2 regions of the Streptomyces flavusporus genome follow, and region 1 is predicted to be linked to the other one. Evidence: riboswitches for the same ligand, from Rfam matches in the RefSeq annotation. Region 1 holds a riboswitch; the other holds the start of a gene.
What was found. Region 1 has a riboswitch for glycine ahead of gcvT (glycine cleavage system aminomethyltransferase GcvT). Riboswitches for the same ligand answer to the same signal wherever they lie in the genome.
Positions count from the first base shown of each region.

Region 2: linked by a shared signal. The riboswitch ahead of gcvP (aminomethyl-transferring glycine dehydrogenase) and the one ahead of gcvT (glycine cleavage system aminomethyltransferase GcvT) in region 1 are both predicted to bind glycine.

Region 1 is NZ_CP176503.1:3,132,796-3,140,119, reverse strand. It holds gene ACKTSN_RS14780 (glycoside hydrolase family 25 protein) at 1-402, opposite strand, end outside; gene ACKTSN_RS14775 (L-serine ammonia-lyase) at 479-1,846, opposite strand; gene glyA (serine hydroxymethyltransferase) at 1,930-3,192, opposite strand; gene gcvH (glycine cleavage system protein GcvH) at 3,207-3,584, opposite strand; gene gcvT (glycine cleavage system aminomethyltransferase GcvT) at 3,693-4,811, opposite strand; glycine riboswitch at 4,846-4,954, opposite strand; glycine riboswitch at 4,955-5,054, opposite strand; gene ACKTSN_RS14755 (AAA family ATPase) at 5,298-5,966, shown strand; gene ACKTSN_RS14750 (enhanced serine sensitivity protein SseB) at 6,035-6,841, shown strand; gene ACKTSN_RS14745 (enhanced serine sensitivity protein SseB C-terminal domain-containing protein) at 7,025-7,324, shown strand, end outside.
Region 2 is NZ_CP176503.1:8,198,578-8,205,901, forward strand. It holds gene ACKTSN_RS38635 (bifunctional nuclease family protein) at 463-936, shown strand; gene ACKTSN_RS38640 (MerR family transcriptional regulator) at 1,199-1,843, shown strand; gene ACKTSN_RS38645 (DNA polymerase IV) at 1,962-3,347, shown strand; gene ACKTSN_RS38650 (PRC-barrel domain-containing protein) at 3,357-3,728, opposite strand; glycine riboswitch at 3,842-3,937, shown strand; gene gcvP (aminomethyl-transferring glycine dehydrogenase) at 4,114-6,999, shown strand; gene ACKTSN_RS38660 (ABC transporter ATP-binding protein) at 7,058-7,324, opposite strand, start outside.

The DNA of each region.
Region 1 (7,324 bases):
TGCATACGACGTCGTGTCGACGGTCAGCCAGTAGTTCCTGTTCGTGTACAGAATGACCCGGCGGTCCGGCCGCAGCTCCTTCACCTTCCTGATGAAGCGGTCCTTCTCCGCGTTGCTCGCATGCGTGCCGTCGCCCGTCGTCTCCCAGTCGACGGCGAGGATGTCGCCCGGTCGGTCCGGGGCCTTGCCGACGAAGTACTCGGCCTGGGCGGTGAGGTTGCCCGGCCAGAGGAAGTGGTAGAAGCCGACGACGAGTCCGGCGTCGCGGCCGCGCTTGGTCTGGGCGGACAGCTTGGGGTTGACGTACGAACGGCCCTCCGTCGCCTTGATGAAGACGAAGGAGAGCCCGTCGGTGTCGAAGGTGGAGGACTGGTACGAGCTGACGTCGATGCCGCGCAGCATGGGCGCTCCCTGGAGTGCCTGTGGGGGAAGGGAGTTGATGAGTCGATGATTCCCCTTTGCGGCGCGGGTGACGCGCTCAGCACTCGATGATGTTCACCGCCAGCCCGCCCCGGGCCGTCTCCTTGTACTTGACCGACATGTCCGCGCCGGTCTCCTTCATCGTCTTGATGACCTTGTCGAGGGAGACGTGGTGACGGCCGTCGCCGCGCATCGCCATGCGTGCCGCCGTGACGGCCTTGACCGCGGCCATGCCGTTGCGTTCGATGCAGGGGATCTGGACCAGGCCGCCGACGGGGTCGCAGGTGAGGCCGAGGTTGTGTTCCATGCCGATCTCGGCGGCGTTCTCGACCTGTTCGGGGCTGCCGCCGAGCACCTCGGCGAGCGCGCCCGCCGCCATGGAGCAGGCGGAGCCGACCTCGCCCTGGCAGCCGACCTCGGCGCCGGAGATGGAGGCGTTCTCCTTGAAGAGCATGCCGATGGCGCCCGCGGCGAGCAGGAAGCGGACCACGCCGTCCTCGTCGGCGCCCGGCACGAAGTTGATGTAGTAGTGCAGGACCGCGGGGATGATGCCCGCCGCGCCGTTGGTGGGGGCGGTGACGACCCGGCCGCCGGCCGCGTTCTCCTCGTTCACGGCCATCGCGTAGAGCGTGATCCACTCCATGGCGTGCGCCAACGGCTCGCCCTCCGCCCGGAGTTGGCGGGCGGAGACGGCGGCACGGCGGCGTACCTTCAGCCCGCCCGGCAGGATGCCCTCGCGGGACATGCCGCGCGACACGCACGCCTGCATCACCCGCCAGATCTCCAGCAGGCCCTCGCGGATCTCCTCCTCGGACCGCCAGGCGCGCTCGTTCTCCAGCATCAGGGAGGAGATGGACAGGCCCGTCTCCTTTGTCAGGCGCAGCAGTTCGTCGCCCGTGCGGAAGGGGTACTTCAGGACGGTGTCGTCGAGTTTGATGCGGTCCGCGCCCACGGCGTCCTCGTCGACGACGAATCCGCCGCCCACCGAGTAGTACGTCTTGGAGAGGAGTTCGGCACCGGCGGTGTCGTAGGCCCACAGGGTCATGCCGTTGGCGTGGTAGGGGAGGGTTTTACGGCGGTGCAGGACCAGGTCGTCGTCGTAGGCGAAGGCGATCTCGTGCTCGCCGAGGAGGCGGATCCGGCCCACGGACCTGATGTCCTCCACCCGCTGGTCGGCGGTCTCGACGTCGACGGTCCGCGGCGAGGCGCCCTCCAGGCCGAGGAGTACCGCCTTGGGTGTGCCGTGCCCGTGCCCGGTCGCGCCGAGGGAGCCGTACAGCTCGGCGCGTATCGAGGCGACCGAGTCCAGCAGGTCCTCGCCCCGCAGCCGGCGGGCGAACATGCGGGCCGCGCGCATGGGGCCCACGGTGTGGGAGCTGGACGGGCCGATGCCGATCGAGAACAGGTCGAAGACCGAGATGGCCACGGTGACTCCTCAGGAACAGGGGTGGAACAAGGTGCGGGGCACCGCGCTCACCTCCCAGTGTGCGCGGTGCCCCGGGAGGCGGGTTACTTCGTCAGGCCGGGGTACAGCGGGTGCTTCTCCGCGAGGGCGGCGACCCGGGCCTTCAGCGACGCCGCTTCGTAGGACGGCTTCAGCGTCTCGGCGATGACGTCCGCGACCTCGGCGAAGTCCTCGGTCGTGAAGCCGCGGGTGGCCAGCGCGGGCGTACCGATGCGCAGGCCGGACGTCACCATCGGCGGGCGCGGGTCGTTCGGGACGGCGTTGCGGTTGACCGTGATGCCGACCTCGTGGAGCCGGTCCTCGGCCTGCTGCCCGTCGAGCTCGGACTTGCGCAGGTCGACGAGGACCAGGTGGACGTCCGTACCGCCGGAGAGCACATCCACGCCCACGGCCTTCACGTCGTCCTTCACCAGGCGCTCGGCCAGGATGCGGGCGCCCTCCAGCGTCCGCATCTGCCGCTCCTTGAACTCCTCGGAGGCGGCGACCTTGAACGCCACCGCCTTCGCCGCGATCACATGCTCCAGTGGGCCGCCCTGCTGCCCCGGGAACACCGCCGAGTTGATCTTCTTGGCGAGGTCCTGGACGGACAGGATCACACCGCCGCGCGGGCCGCCCAGCGTCTTGTGGGTCGTGGTCGTGACCACGTGCGCGTGCGGCACCGGGTTCGGGTGCAGTCCGGCCGCGACCAGCCCGGCGAAGTGCGCCATGTCGACCATGAGGTACGCGCCGACCTCGTCCGCGATCCGGCGGAACGCGGCGAAGTCCAGCCGGCGCGGGTAGGCCGACCAGCCGGCGACGATCAGCTTCGGCTTGTGCTCCTTGGCGAGGCGCTCGACCTCGACCATGTCGACCACACCGGAGTCGTCGACGTGGTAGGGCACCACGTTGTACAGCTTGCCGGAGAAGTTGATCTTCATGCCGTGGGTCAGATGCCCGCCGTGCGCGAGGTTCAGACCCATGATCGTGTCGCCGGGCTTGAGCAGCGCGAACATCGCGGCCGCGTTGGCCTGCGCGCCCGAGTGCGGCTGCACGTTGGCGTGCTCGGCGCCGAACAGCTCCTTGATGCGGTCGATCGCGATCTGCTCGACCACGTCGACGTGCTCGCAGCCGCCGTAGTAGCGGCGGCCCGGGTAGCCCTCGGCGTACTTGTTGGTCAGGACCGAGCCCTGCGCCTCCATGACCGCGACCGGCGCGAAGTTCTCGGAGGCGATCATCTCGAGGGTGGACTGCTGACGGTGCAGCTCGGCGTCGACGGCGGCGGCCACCGCCGGGTCGAGCTCGTGCAGCGGGGTGTTCAGTACGGACATACGGCTACGACTCCTCAGCCGGCGGTGTGGGCGGCGTACTCGTCGGCGGAGAGCAGGTCGGCCGGCTCCTCGGCGACGCGCACCTTGAACAGCCAGCCGCCCTCGAAGGGGGCGGAGTTCACCAGGGACGGGTCGTTCACCACGTCCTCGTTGATCTCGGTGACCTCGCCGGAGACCGGGGAGTACAGGTCGCTGACCGACTTGGTCGACTCCAGCTCGCCGCAGGTCTCGCCCGCGGCCACCGTGGAGCCCACCTCGGGGAGCTGGGCGTAGACGACATCGCCGAGCGCGTTGGCCGCGAACTCCGTGATGCCGACCGTCGCGACGCCGTCCTCGACGGCCGACAGCCACTCGTGCTCCTTGCTGTAGCGCAGCTGCTGGGGGTTGCTCATGGCCTGAATTCTCCTGTATGCGAGGGAGTGCTGGTGAATGGGGGACTGCTGGAACTGCGGATGACCAGGCAATATGTGCCGAGCGTCACGCTGACGTGGGGCCGGTGGCTACTTCTGGCGCTTGTAGAAGGGCAGCGCCACGACCTCGTACGGCTCGTGGCTGCCCCGGATGTCCACGCCGACCCCGGGTGTGCCCGGCGCCGAGTGCGCGGCGTCGACGTACGCCATCGCGATCGGCCTGCCCAGCGTGGGGGAGGGGGCACCGGAGGTGACCTCACCGATCACCGCGCCGTCGGCGACCACGGCGTACCCGGCGCGCGGCACCCGGCGGCCCTCGGCGACCAGGCCGACCAGGACGCGCGGCGGCTCGGAAGCGGCACGCTCGGCGGCCTCGGCGAGGGCCGCACGCCCCACGAAGTCGCCCTCCTTGTCGAACTTCACGACCCGGCCGAGCCCGGCGTCGAAGGGCGTCAGCGAGGTCGACAGCTCGTGCCCGTACAGCGGCATGCCCGCCTCCAGGCGCAACGTGTCCCGGCAGGACAGCCCGCACGGGACCAGGCCGACGCACTGGCCGGCCTCGGTCAGCGCCTGCCACAGCGCGACGGCGTGCTCCGGCTGCACGAACAGCTCGAAGCCGTCCTCGCCGGTGTAGCCGGTGCGTGCGATCAGCGCGGGGACGCCGGCGACGGTGCCGGGCAGGCCGGCGTAGTACTTCAGCCCGTCGAGGTCGGCGTCGGTGAGCGACTTCAGGATGCCGGGGGCCTCCGGGCCCTGGACGGCGATCAGGGCGTACGCGTCCCGGTCGTCGCGGACGTCGGCGTCGAACCCGTCGGCCCGCTCGGTCAGCGCGTCGAGCACCACCTGGGCGTTCGAGGCGTTCGCCACGATCATGTACTCGGTCTCGGCGAGCCGGTAGACGATCAGGTCGTCGAGGATGCCGCCGTCCGCCCGGCAGATCATGGTGTAGCGGGCGCGGCCGACCTTGACGCCGCCGATGTTCCCGACCAGCGCGTAGTCCAGCAGGGCGGCGGCCTGCGGTCCGGTCACGGTGATCTCGCCCATGTGGGAGAGGTCGAAGAGCCCGGCCCGGTTACGCACGGCGAGGTGTTCGTCGCGCTCGGAGCCGTAGCGCAGGGGCATGTCCCAGCCGGCGAAGTCGGTCATCGTCGCGCCGAGCGAGCGATGCAGGGCATCGAGCGCGGTGCGGCGGAGTGCGGTACTGCTCATCGGTCGGTCTCCAAGGGCATGACGGGAAGGTCGTTCCTCCCCATCTGTCATCGGAACCTGAGAGGTTCGCCATGACCGTTTGTTGGTCCTGGCTTGCACCTTGGGTGGGGCCGCTGCACGCAGGGCCCGCTTTTCAGATGTGCCTCGCCCGCGCGGTAACGGGGCCTGAGAGATTCAAGGGAGGGACTTGCTCCTTCGGCGCCCCGACGGCAGTGCTGCCGGGGACTCTCCCGCGCGGATTCAAGCGGCCGGTATGCAGTTGGCGCGGCCATCATTGCATGCATCGGCCGGGTGCGGCAGGGTCACCTTGCCGGGCCTTTACCGGGCCCGCGAACAGCGGCCGCGCAGATTCCGCACAGCCGGGCGGGGCATGCTGTAGCAGCGCTGTTGCAGGAAGGGGACGGAAACAGGAGACATCGAGCATTACCTTCTCTTTACACTCGACGGGGATGGGACTCGTGAACCGCCCCAGGGAGGACGATCACGGTGAACAGGACCACGGCGTACGCCACCACCTCGGGCCTCGCGCTGCCCAAGCAGCCGACCACCCCGGCCAGGGAGGCGTGCGCTTCGCTGCCGTCACCCGTCGTCCGCGACCTGCGCGAGCGGGAGGGCCGCAGCCCGCATGCGCTGCTCTTCGGGCCCCGCGACCTCGTCGTGGTCACGGGCCTGCCCGGCAGCGGCAAGTCGACCCTGATGCGCAGGGCGGTGCGCGGACTGCGCGTCGACTCCCAGGACACCCGCGACCGCTGGGACGGCCGCATGCCCGCCCGGCTGCCGTACGCGGTCTACCGGCCCCTCGTCCGCCTCGCCCACTACGCCGGACTGCGCCGCACCCTGCGCACCGGCGAGGGAGTCGTCGTGCACGACTGCGGTACGCAGGCCTGGGTGCGCGCCTGGCTGGCCCGCGAGGCCCGCCGCCGCGGCGGCACACTGCACATGCTGCTGCTCGACGTCACCCCCGAGCAGGCCCTGGCCGGCCAGCGCGAGCGCGGCCGAGGGGTCTCGCGGTACGCGTTCCTGCGCCACCGCCGGGCCGCCGACCGCCTGGTGCGCCGCACGGAACGCGGTGACCTGCCGCACGGCTGCGGCGGCGCGGTCCTCCTCGACCGGGAGGCGGCGGACACCCTGCGCCGCATCGGCTTCGTGGGCTGAGGGGACCTGCTCGGTGCGGGGCGTTAGCCTTTCAGCCGCAGCAGAGGTACGGAGCAGGCGGTAGGCAGATGGACGACTTCCCGGCGGACTTCCCCCCGGACCTTTCCGGGGGTTTCCCGGCGCAGGCGCACCCCCATCCGCACGGCGGATGGCCCGGCAACGAGTTGGAGGAGGTGCTGTCGGCCTCCCTCGGCGTGCCCTCGGTCGGCGGCCGGATCGTCGAGGTGCTGGGCCGCAGCTTCGTGTGGGTACCGCTGCCGAACGGCGGCGGCCCGCACAGCGGCCCGCTCGACCTGCCCACGCTGGACATCGAGGGCCAGGCCTACGTGCCGGTCTTCAGCTCCGAGGAGCAGTTCCGGCAGGTCGTCGGCTCCCACATGTCGTACACCGTGGCCCCGGCCGTGGAGTTCGCCCGCGGCCTGCCCCCGCAGGCGGGCATCGTCGTCAACCCGGGCGGCGTGGTCGGCATCCCGTTGCCGCCGCCCGCCGTGGCCGAACTGTGCCGGGCCGGGCGCACCCCGCTCGACGGGCTCACGAGCGGCGGCCGCGTCCGCCTCTTCGAGCCCGACTGGCAGGACGACCCGGTCGACTTCCTCGCGGCGGCGTCTGCGGAGTTCGAGGGCATCGGCGTGGTCCTGACGGCCCGTCGCTGCCTGGCGGCGATCGAAACGGCGGACCCGGTGATGTTCGTAGGAGTCGAACTCTCCCAGCGGGAGGGCGATCTACGGGCAGCTCCCTTGGACGCGCTGGGCCGGGCGTTGGGCAAGGTCCCGATGAAGTGGCCGGTCAACCTGGTCCTCATGGACGTGGCGCAGGATCCGGTGGTCACCTGGCTGCGCGAGCGGGTGCGCCCCTTCTACCAACGGGGCCTCTAAAACTTCCCCGAGGGGCAGCCGGCCCAGGGGCGCGGGGCCGTGTCGACATGCGGCTCCGCCGCGTGGGCCCGACCAGCCCAGAACAACCCGCATCCGCAAGACGACACGGAGCCCCGAGCTGTTGGGCGGGCGGGCTTAAGCTAGGTGCTCGAACGAGGGCGTTGCACGAAGGGGCGGTAAAAGGTGAGCGCGAGCGGTACGGCCGCGGCCGGCCAGGTCGAGCACATGCTGCGCCAGGTGACGCCGGGGCGTTACGACGCCTACGAGGCACTGCTGCGCGCCCTCGCGACCCCGTCCTCCGGCCAGATCTGGATGCTGCTCTGGCACGGCCAGGCCGGCTCCCCGGACGCCCAGTACGGAAACATGGAGGTCGAGGGCTACGGCTACGCCCCGTGCGTCACCTCGGCCCAGGAGCTGTCGGCCAGCGGCTGGAACCGCTCCTATGAGGTCGTCGACGGAGTCGACGTCGCCCGCACCCTCTAC
Region 2 (7,324 bases), 5.1 Mb from region 1:
GCGGACGAGCCTGGACCGGCCGCGGAGGACGGCGTGGGTCTGGGCAGGAACGATGCGATCTGTCGGCGGACGCCGTGCGGGTGACGGCTGAGGACTTCGGACTGCATGCGGGGCTACGCGGGGCTGGGACGGTGTGATCTGCGGAGGTGCCGTGTGGGTTGGTGGGGGCGGCTTCGGGGCGTTCGCGCGGGGCGGCGGGTCGGTGGAGGGGTTTGCGTGGTTCGCGCGGGGCGGTGCGGGGCTGAGGGTGGCTTCGGGTGGGGCGGTATGGGCTTCGGACGGACCGTGCTGCCCGGTGCAGGGCTTCTTCGAGGTACCGGCGTGGGTCTGGGCGGGGAGCGGCGTGTTGCCGGGGGCGTCGGGTGGGCCGGTGGGGGTTCGGTGGGGTTGGGGAAAGCCGGATCGGGGCTCCGATGTCGGCCCGACTACCCAAACGTCCCGGGCACGGCCTAGGGTTGCTGTGTGAACGAGCTCGATGTCGTAGGTGTCCGGGTCGAAATGCCCTCCAACCAACCGATCGTGCTCCTGCGCGAAGTGGGAGGCGACCGTTACCTCCCCATCTGGATCGGGCCGGGGGAGGCGACGGCGATCGCCTTCGCCCAGCAGGGCATGGCCCCCGCGCGACCGCTGACCCACGACCTGTTCAAGGACGTGCTGGAGGCCGTCGGCCAGGAGCTCACCGAAGTGCGCATCACGGATCTGCGTGAAGGTGTCTTCTACGCCGAGCTGGTCTTCGCCAGCGGGGTCGAGGTGAGCGCCCGTCCGTCCGATGCCATAGCGCTGGCCCTGCGCACCGGAACGCCGATCTACGGCAGCGACGGCGTGCTCGACGACGCCGGTATCGCGATTCCGGACGAGCAGGAGGACGAGGTGGAGAAGTTCCGCGAGTTCCTCGACCAGATCTCGCCCGAGGACTTCGGCACCAGCAGCCAGTAAGACGTGGTCGGCCCAGGCGGACGTGAAGATCCTCGACGGGTCGTCCTGCGGTCGGTGACGGCCTCCGTACCGGCAATTGCCGACGGCCGGTGAGGGCGTCTCGCGGCTCCCCGCAAGCGCATTCGGCTAGCCTTTCCCCACGGTTGGGGGCGGGAAACCACTCTTAGGGTGATTATCACTCGGCGTGCCGAGTGTGGCGATCGTTGACGCACCCTTGGTGACTGCCTACCGTCGAGAAGGCAGGTCAAGGACGGAGGTCGGCGTGAGAAGCAGCGGCGACGGTACGGGTGGGGGTGCCCCCGGACGCAGTCTCGGGGAGAGCGGTCCGTACCCGCTCCCCGGCAGGGCGGCCGATCACACTCCGCAGCGACCGACGCCCATTCCCACCAGCGGAGGGGCGGCGTCCATGACGTCCGAGCAGATCGGTTACCGCGGCCCGACGGCCTGTGCGGCCGCCGGCATCACCTACCGGCAACTGGACTACTGGGCCCGCACCGGGCTCGTCGAGCCCAGCGTGCGGCCCGCCTACGGGTCCGGGACGCAGCGCCTGTACAGCTTTCGGGACGTCGTCGTCCTGAAGATCGTCAAGCGGTTCCTCGACACCGGGGTGTCGCTGCAGAACATCCGCACGGCCGTGCAGCACCTCAGGGAACGCGGTTTCCGCGACCTGGAACGCATGACGCTGATGAGCGACGGCGCGACCGTGTACGAGTGCACCTCGCCCGACGAGGTCCATGCGCTCCTCCAGGGCGGCCAGGGGATCTTCGGTATCGCGGTCGGGGTGGTGTGGCGGGACGTCGAGAGCGCGTTGTCACAGCTGCACGGGGAGCGCATCGACACCGGCGAGACGCTCGTCGGGCACAACCCGGCGGATGAGCTGGCACGACGGCGCAATCGGGCGGTCTGAGCGACGCGGCCGCCCGGCGCCTCTGGTGGCCTGCCGGGCGCCGCGTCGGTAGGTGTGCAGGCCGCGCTGTCGTGGCCGTGCCGCCGCATTGTCAGTGGCGTGGTGCAGCATCGGAGATGTGAGAACCGCGCCCACGATCCTGCATCTCGACATGGATGCCTTCTTCGCTTCGGTGGAGCAGGCGTCCAAGCCGAGCCTGCGCGGGAAGGCCGTGATCGTGGGCGGACTCGGGCCCCGCGGGGTGGTGGCGACCTGCTCGTACGAGGCCCGGGTGTTCGGGGTGCATTCGGCGATGCCCATGGCCCAGGCGCGTCGGCTCGCGCCGAACGCCGCGTATCTCGTGCCGCGCTTCGGGCTGTACCGGACGATCAGCGAGCAGGTGATGGAGCTGCTGCGGGCCCTGTCGCCGCTGGTGGAGCCGCTGAGCCTGGACGAGGCGTTCGTGGACCTGGAGGCCGGGGGAGGGGCCTGGGACGAGGAGTCGGCGCGGTTGGCGGGGATGAAGCTGCGGGCCGACATACGGGCCGTGACCGGGCTCACGGGGTCCGTCGGTCTCGCCGCATCCAAGATGCTCGCGAAGATCGCCTCCGAGCAGGCCAAGCCCGACGGGCTGGTGCTGATCGAGCCGGGGACCGAGCGGGCGCTGCTCGGGCCGATGTCGGTGCGGACGCTTCCCGGGGTGGGGCCCGCGACGGGCGACCACCTGCGGCGGGCCGGCATCACCACGATCGACGAGATCGCCGAGGCGGGCGAGGACGAGCTCGTACGACTTCTGGGAAAGGCGCACGGGCACGCGCTGTACGCCATGGCGCTGGCCCGCGACGACCGGCCGGTGGTCGCCGAGCGGGAGACGAAGTCGGTGTCGGTCGAGGACACCTATGACATGGACATCCATGACCGGCTCCGGGTGGGGCTGGAGGTGCAGCGGCTCGCGGACCGGTGTGTGCGGCGGCTGCGCGGCGCAGGGCTGTCGGGGCGGACGATCGTGCTGAAGGTTCGGCGATACGACTTCTCCACGCTGACCCGGTCCGAGACGCTGCGCGGGCCCACGGACGATCCGGCGGTGGTGCGCGAGGCCGCGGCCCGGCTGCTGGACTCCGTGGACACCACGGGCGGCGTGCGGCTGCTCGGAGTGGGGGTCAGCGGGCTCGCCGACTACACGCAGGAGGATCTGTTCGCGCAGGCCGCGGGGGAGCGGGCGGAGGGGTCGGCGGAGGACGTGGTGGACGAGCCCGTGCAGGGTGCGGCTGTGCCGGTCGAGCGGCGATGGCCCGCGGGGCACGACGTACGGCACGCCGAGTACGGGCACGGGTGGGTGCAGGGGAGCGGACTGGGGAGGGTGACCGTGCGGTTCGAGACGCCCGACTCGGAGCCCGGGCGGGTGCGGACGTTCCGGATCGACGATTCCGCGCTGGAGTCGGCGGATCCGCCGCCATTGGTGGCGCGAAGACCCGGGGAGCGGGTGGCTTCGGGCCCGGAGGGTGGTTCGTCGGTTGGGGGTTGAGCCCTGCGGTCAGGAGTCGTCCGTGCCGGCCAGTTTGCCGAAGTCGTGGTCCGGGAGCCGGGGCGGAGGGGCCACGTCGAGGCCGTAGTGGTGGTAGAGCTGGAGCTCCTGTTCCGGGGAGAGGTGACGGCCCACGCCGAAGTCGGGGGCGTCCTTGATCAGGGCGCGGTCGAAGGGGACGTGCAGACTGCCCTCGATCAGCTCGCTGGGCTCGAGCGGCACGAAGGCGTCCCTGCTGAACAGGCCGGTGCGTATCGCGGCCCACTCCGGGACGCCGGTTGCGTCGTCGAGGTAGATCTCGTCGATCGTGCCGATCTTGTTGCCGTTGCGGTCGAAGGCCTTGCGGCCGATCAGGTTGCGCGGATCGATGTCGGTCTGCACGGGCCCTCCACTTGCTCGCAACTCATCCGTAAGCACTACGAAAGAGCACATTGGGGCACGCGGCCACTCGAACGCCGGGCGTTGACCTCGCTGGTAGTCTGGCAAACGGCTGCTGACCCCGTGCGGGAGAGTCCTCCGGACACCATCGGAGGCGCCGAAGGAGCAAATCCTCCCCGGAATCTCTCAGGCCCACGTACCGCACGGACGAGGTCACTCTGGAAAGCAGAGCGGGTGTCGACGGCTTCCGCTCTCACCGACGGTGCAAGCCGGACGTCCTCGGGCGGTCCGGTGAAGCTCTCAGGTTGAGATGACAGAGGGGGAGGCCGCCGGGGTACCCGCGCCGTGGTGCCCCTCGAAGGTCGCGTCAGACCAGGAGGCCTCCGCAATGACCGCCCATCGCATTCCGCTTTCCGAGCTCGAACAGGGCACGCCCTTCGAGCAGCGCCACATCGGGCCCGACCAGGAGGCGCGGGCCAAGATGCTCGCGCAGGTCGGCTACGGCTCGCTCGACGAGCTCACCGCCGCCGCGGTACCGGATGTGATCAAGAACGCCGACGCCCTGGACCTGCCGGGCGCGCGCACCGAGGCCGAGGTGCTGGCCGAGCTGCGCTCGCTCGCCGACCGCAACCAGGTCCTCGACTCCATGATCGGGCTCGGCTACTACGGGACGTTCACCCCACCCGTCATCCTGCGCAACGTGATGGAGAACCCGGCCTGGTACACCGCCTACACGCCGTACCAGCCGGAGATCTCGCAGGGGCGGCTCGAAGCGCTGCTGAACTTCCAGACCGTGGTCGCCGACCTCACGGGGCTGCCGACCTCGGGCGCCTCGCTGCTCGACGAGGGCACGGCTGCGGCGGAGGCCATGGCCCTGTCCCGGCGCATGGGCAAGAACAAGAAGGGCCTCTTCCTGGTCGACGCGGACGCGTTCCCGCAGACCATCGCCGTGATCGAGACCCGCGCCGAGCCGACCGGCGCCGAGGTCGTCGTCGCCGATCTCAGTGACGGCATCCCGGCCGAGATCGCCGAGCGTGAGATCAACGGCGTGCTCATCCAGTACCCGGGCGCTTCCGGGGCCGTACGCGACATCAAGCCGGTCATCGACCAGGCGCACGAGCTGGGCGCACTGGTCACCGTCGCAGCTGACCTGCTGGCGCTGACGCTGCTGAAGTCGCCGGGCGAGCTCGGCGCGGACATCGCCGTCGGTACGACCCAGCGGTTCGGCGTGCCGATGGGCTTCGGCGGGCCGCACGCCGGATACATGGCCGTGCAGGAGAAGTTCGCCCGCAGCCTGCCCGGCCGCCTCGTGGGCGTCTCGGTCGACGCCGACGGGAACAAGGCCTACCGGCTCGCACTGCAGACGCGTGAGCAGCACATCCGCCGGGAGAAGGCGACCAGCAACATCTGTACCGCCCAGGTGCTGCTCGCCGTCATGGCCGGGATGTACGCCGTCTACCACGGGCCCGAGGGCCTGAAGGGCATCGCGAGGCGCACACACCGATACGCCGCCATCCTCGCCGCGGGGCTGCGCGACGGCGGCGTCGAGACCGTCCACGGCGCCTACTTCGACACGCTCACCGCAAGGGTGCCGGGCCGGGCGGCCGATGTCGTCGCGGCCGCGCGAGACCGCGGCGTGAACCTGCACCTCGTGGACGCCGACCACGTCTCGATCGCCTGCGACGAGACCACCAAGCGGGCCCAACTGAGCGCCGTATGGGCCGCGTTCGGGGTCGACGGCGACGTCGACGCCCTGGACGCCGGCACCGAGGACGCGCTGCCGGCCGCGCTGCTGCGCACCGACGACTACCTGACCCACCCCGTCTTCCAGCAGCACCGCTCCGAGACCGCGATGCTGCGCTACCTGCGCCGGCTCGCCGACCGCGACTACGCGCTGGACCGCGGCATGATCCCGCTGGGCTCCTGCACCATGAAGCTCAACGCGACCACCGAGATGGAGCCGGTCACCTGGCCCGAGTTCGGGCAGCTGCACCCCTTCGCACCCGCCGAGCAGGCGCAGGGCTACCTCACCCTCATCCGTGAGCTGGAGGAACGTCTCGCCGAGGTCACCGGCTACGACAAGGTGTCGCTGCAGCCCAACGCCGGATCGCAGGGCGAGCTGGCCGGTCTGCTCGCGGTGCGCGGGTACCACCGGGCGAACGGCGACGAGCAGCGGACCGTGTGCCTCATCCCGTCCTCCGCGCACGGAACGAACGCCGCCAGCGCCGTGATGGCCGGGATGAAGGTCGTCGTCGTGAAGACCGCCGAGGACGGTGAGATCGACGTCGAGGATCTGCGGGCCAAGATCGAGCAGTACCGCGACGAACTGGCGGTGCTGATGATCACGTACCCCTCGACGCACGGGGTGTTCGAGGAGCACGTCTCCGAGATCTGCGCGCAGGTGCACGAGGCCGGCGGCCAGGTGTACGTCGACGGCGCCAACCTCAACGCCCTGGTCGGGCTGGCCAAGCCGGGGCACTTCGGCGGTGACGTCTCGCACCTCAACCTGCACAAGACGTTCTGCATCCCGCACGGCGGAGGCGGTCCGGGCGTCGGCCCGGTGGCCGTACGGTCGCACCTGGCGCCGTATCTGCCGAACCACCCGCTCCAGCCGGAGGCCGGTCCGGAGACCGGTGTGGGCCCGATCTCGGCCGCGCCGTGGGGGTCTGCGGGCATCCTGCCGATCTCGTGGGCGTACGTCCGGCTCATGGGCGGTGAGGGGCTCAAGCGAGCCACGCAGGTGGCGGTCCTGAGCGCCAACTACATCGCCAAGCGGCTCGAACCGCACTACCCGGTGCTCTACACCGGCCCCGGCGGGCTGGTCGCGCACGAGTGCATCATCGATCTGCGACCGCTGACCAAGGCGACCGGCGTGAGCGTCGACGACGTCGCCAAGCGGCTGATCGACTACGGTTTCCACGCGCCGACGATGTCCTTCCCGGTGGCCGGGACGCTGATGATCGAGCCGACCGAGTCCGAGGACCTGACCGAACTCGACCGGTTCTGCGAGGCGATGATCGCGATTCGGGCGGAGATCGAGAAGGTCGGCTCGGGTGAGTGGCCGGCCGACGACAACCCGCTGCGGAACGCCCCGCACACGGCCGCGGCGCTCGGCGGTGAGTGGGAGCACGCCTACAGCCGTACGGAGGCCGTCTTCCCGGACGGTGTCTCGGCCGCGGACAAGTACTGGCCGCCGGTGCGCCGAATCGACCAGGCCTTCGGCGACCGGAACCTGGTCTGTTCCTGCCCGCCGCTGGACGCGTACGAGGACTGAGTACGACCGAGTACGCAGGTGCGGGCCTCGCCGTTCGATGCGGGGCCCGCACCTCGTTTCAGGCCGGGTAGGCGTGCGTCTGGGTGGCCTTGACCGTGGCCCAGACCGAGGCGCCCGGGTGCAGGTCGAGCTCGGCGGCCGCGACCGTGGTGAGGTCGGCGGTGAGGGGGAGCTCGCCGGTGAGGGCGGCACGGATCTGGTCGCCGTGGGTCTCCAGGCCGGTGACCTCGCAGCGCCAGAGGTTGCGGGCGCTGGCGCCGGTGGGGCGGTCCCGGAAGAGGGTGACGGCGCCGGGCGGGAAGGCCACGAAGACCGGGCCCGTGAG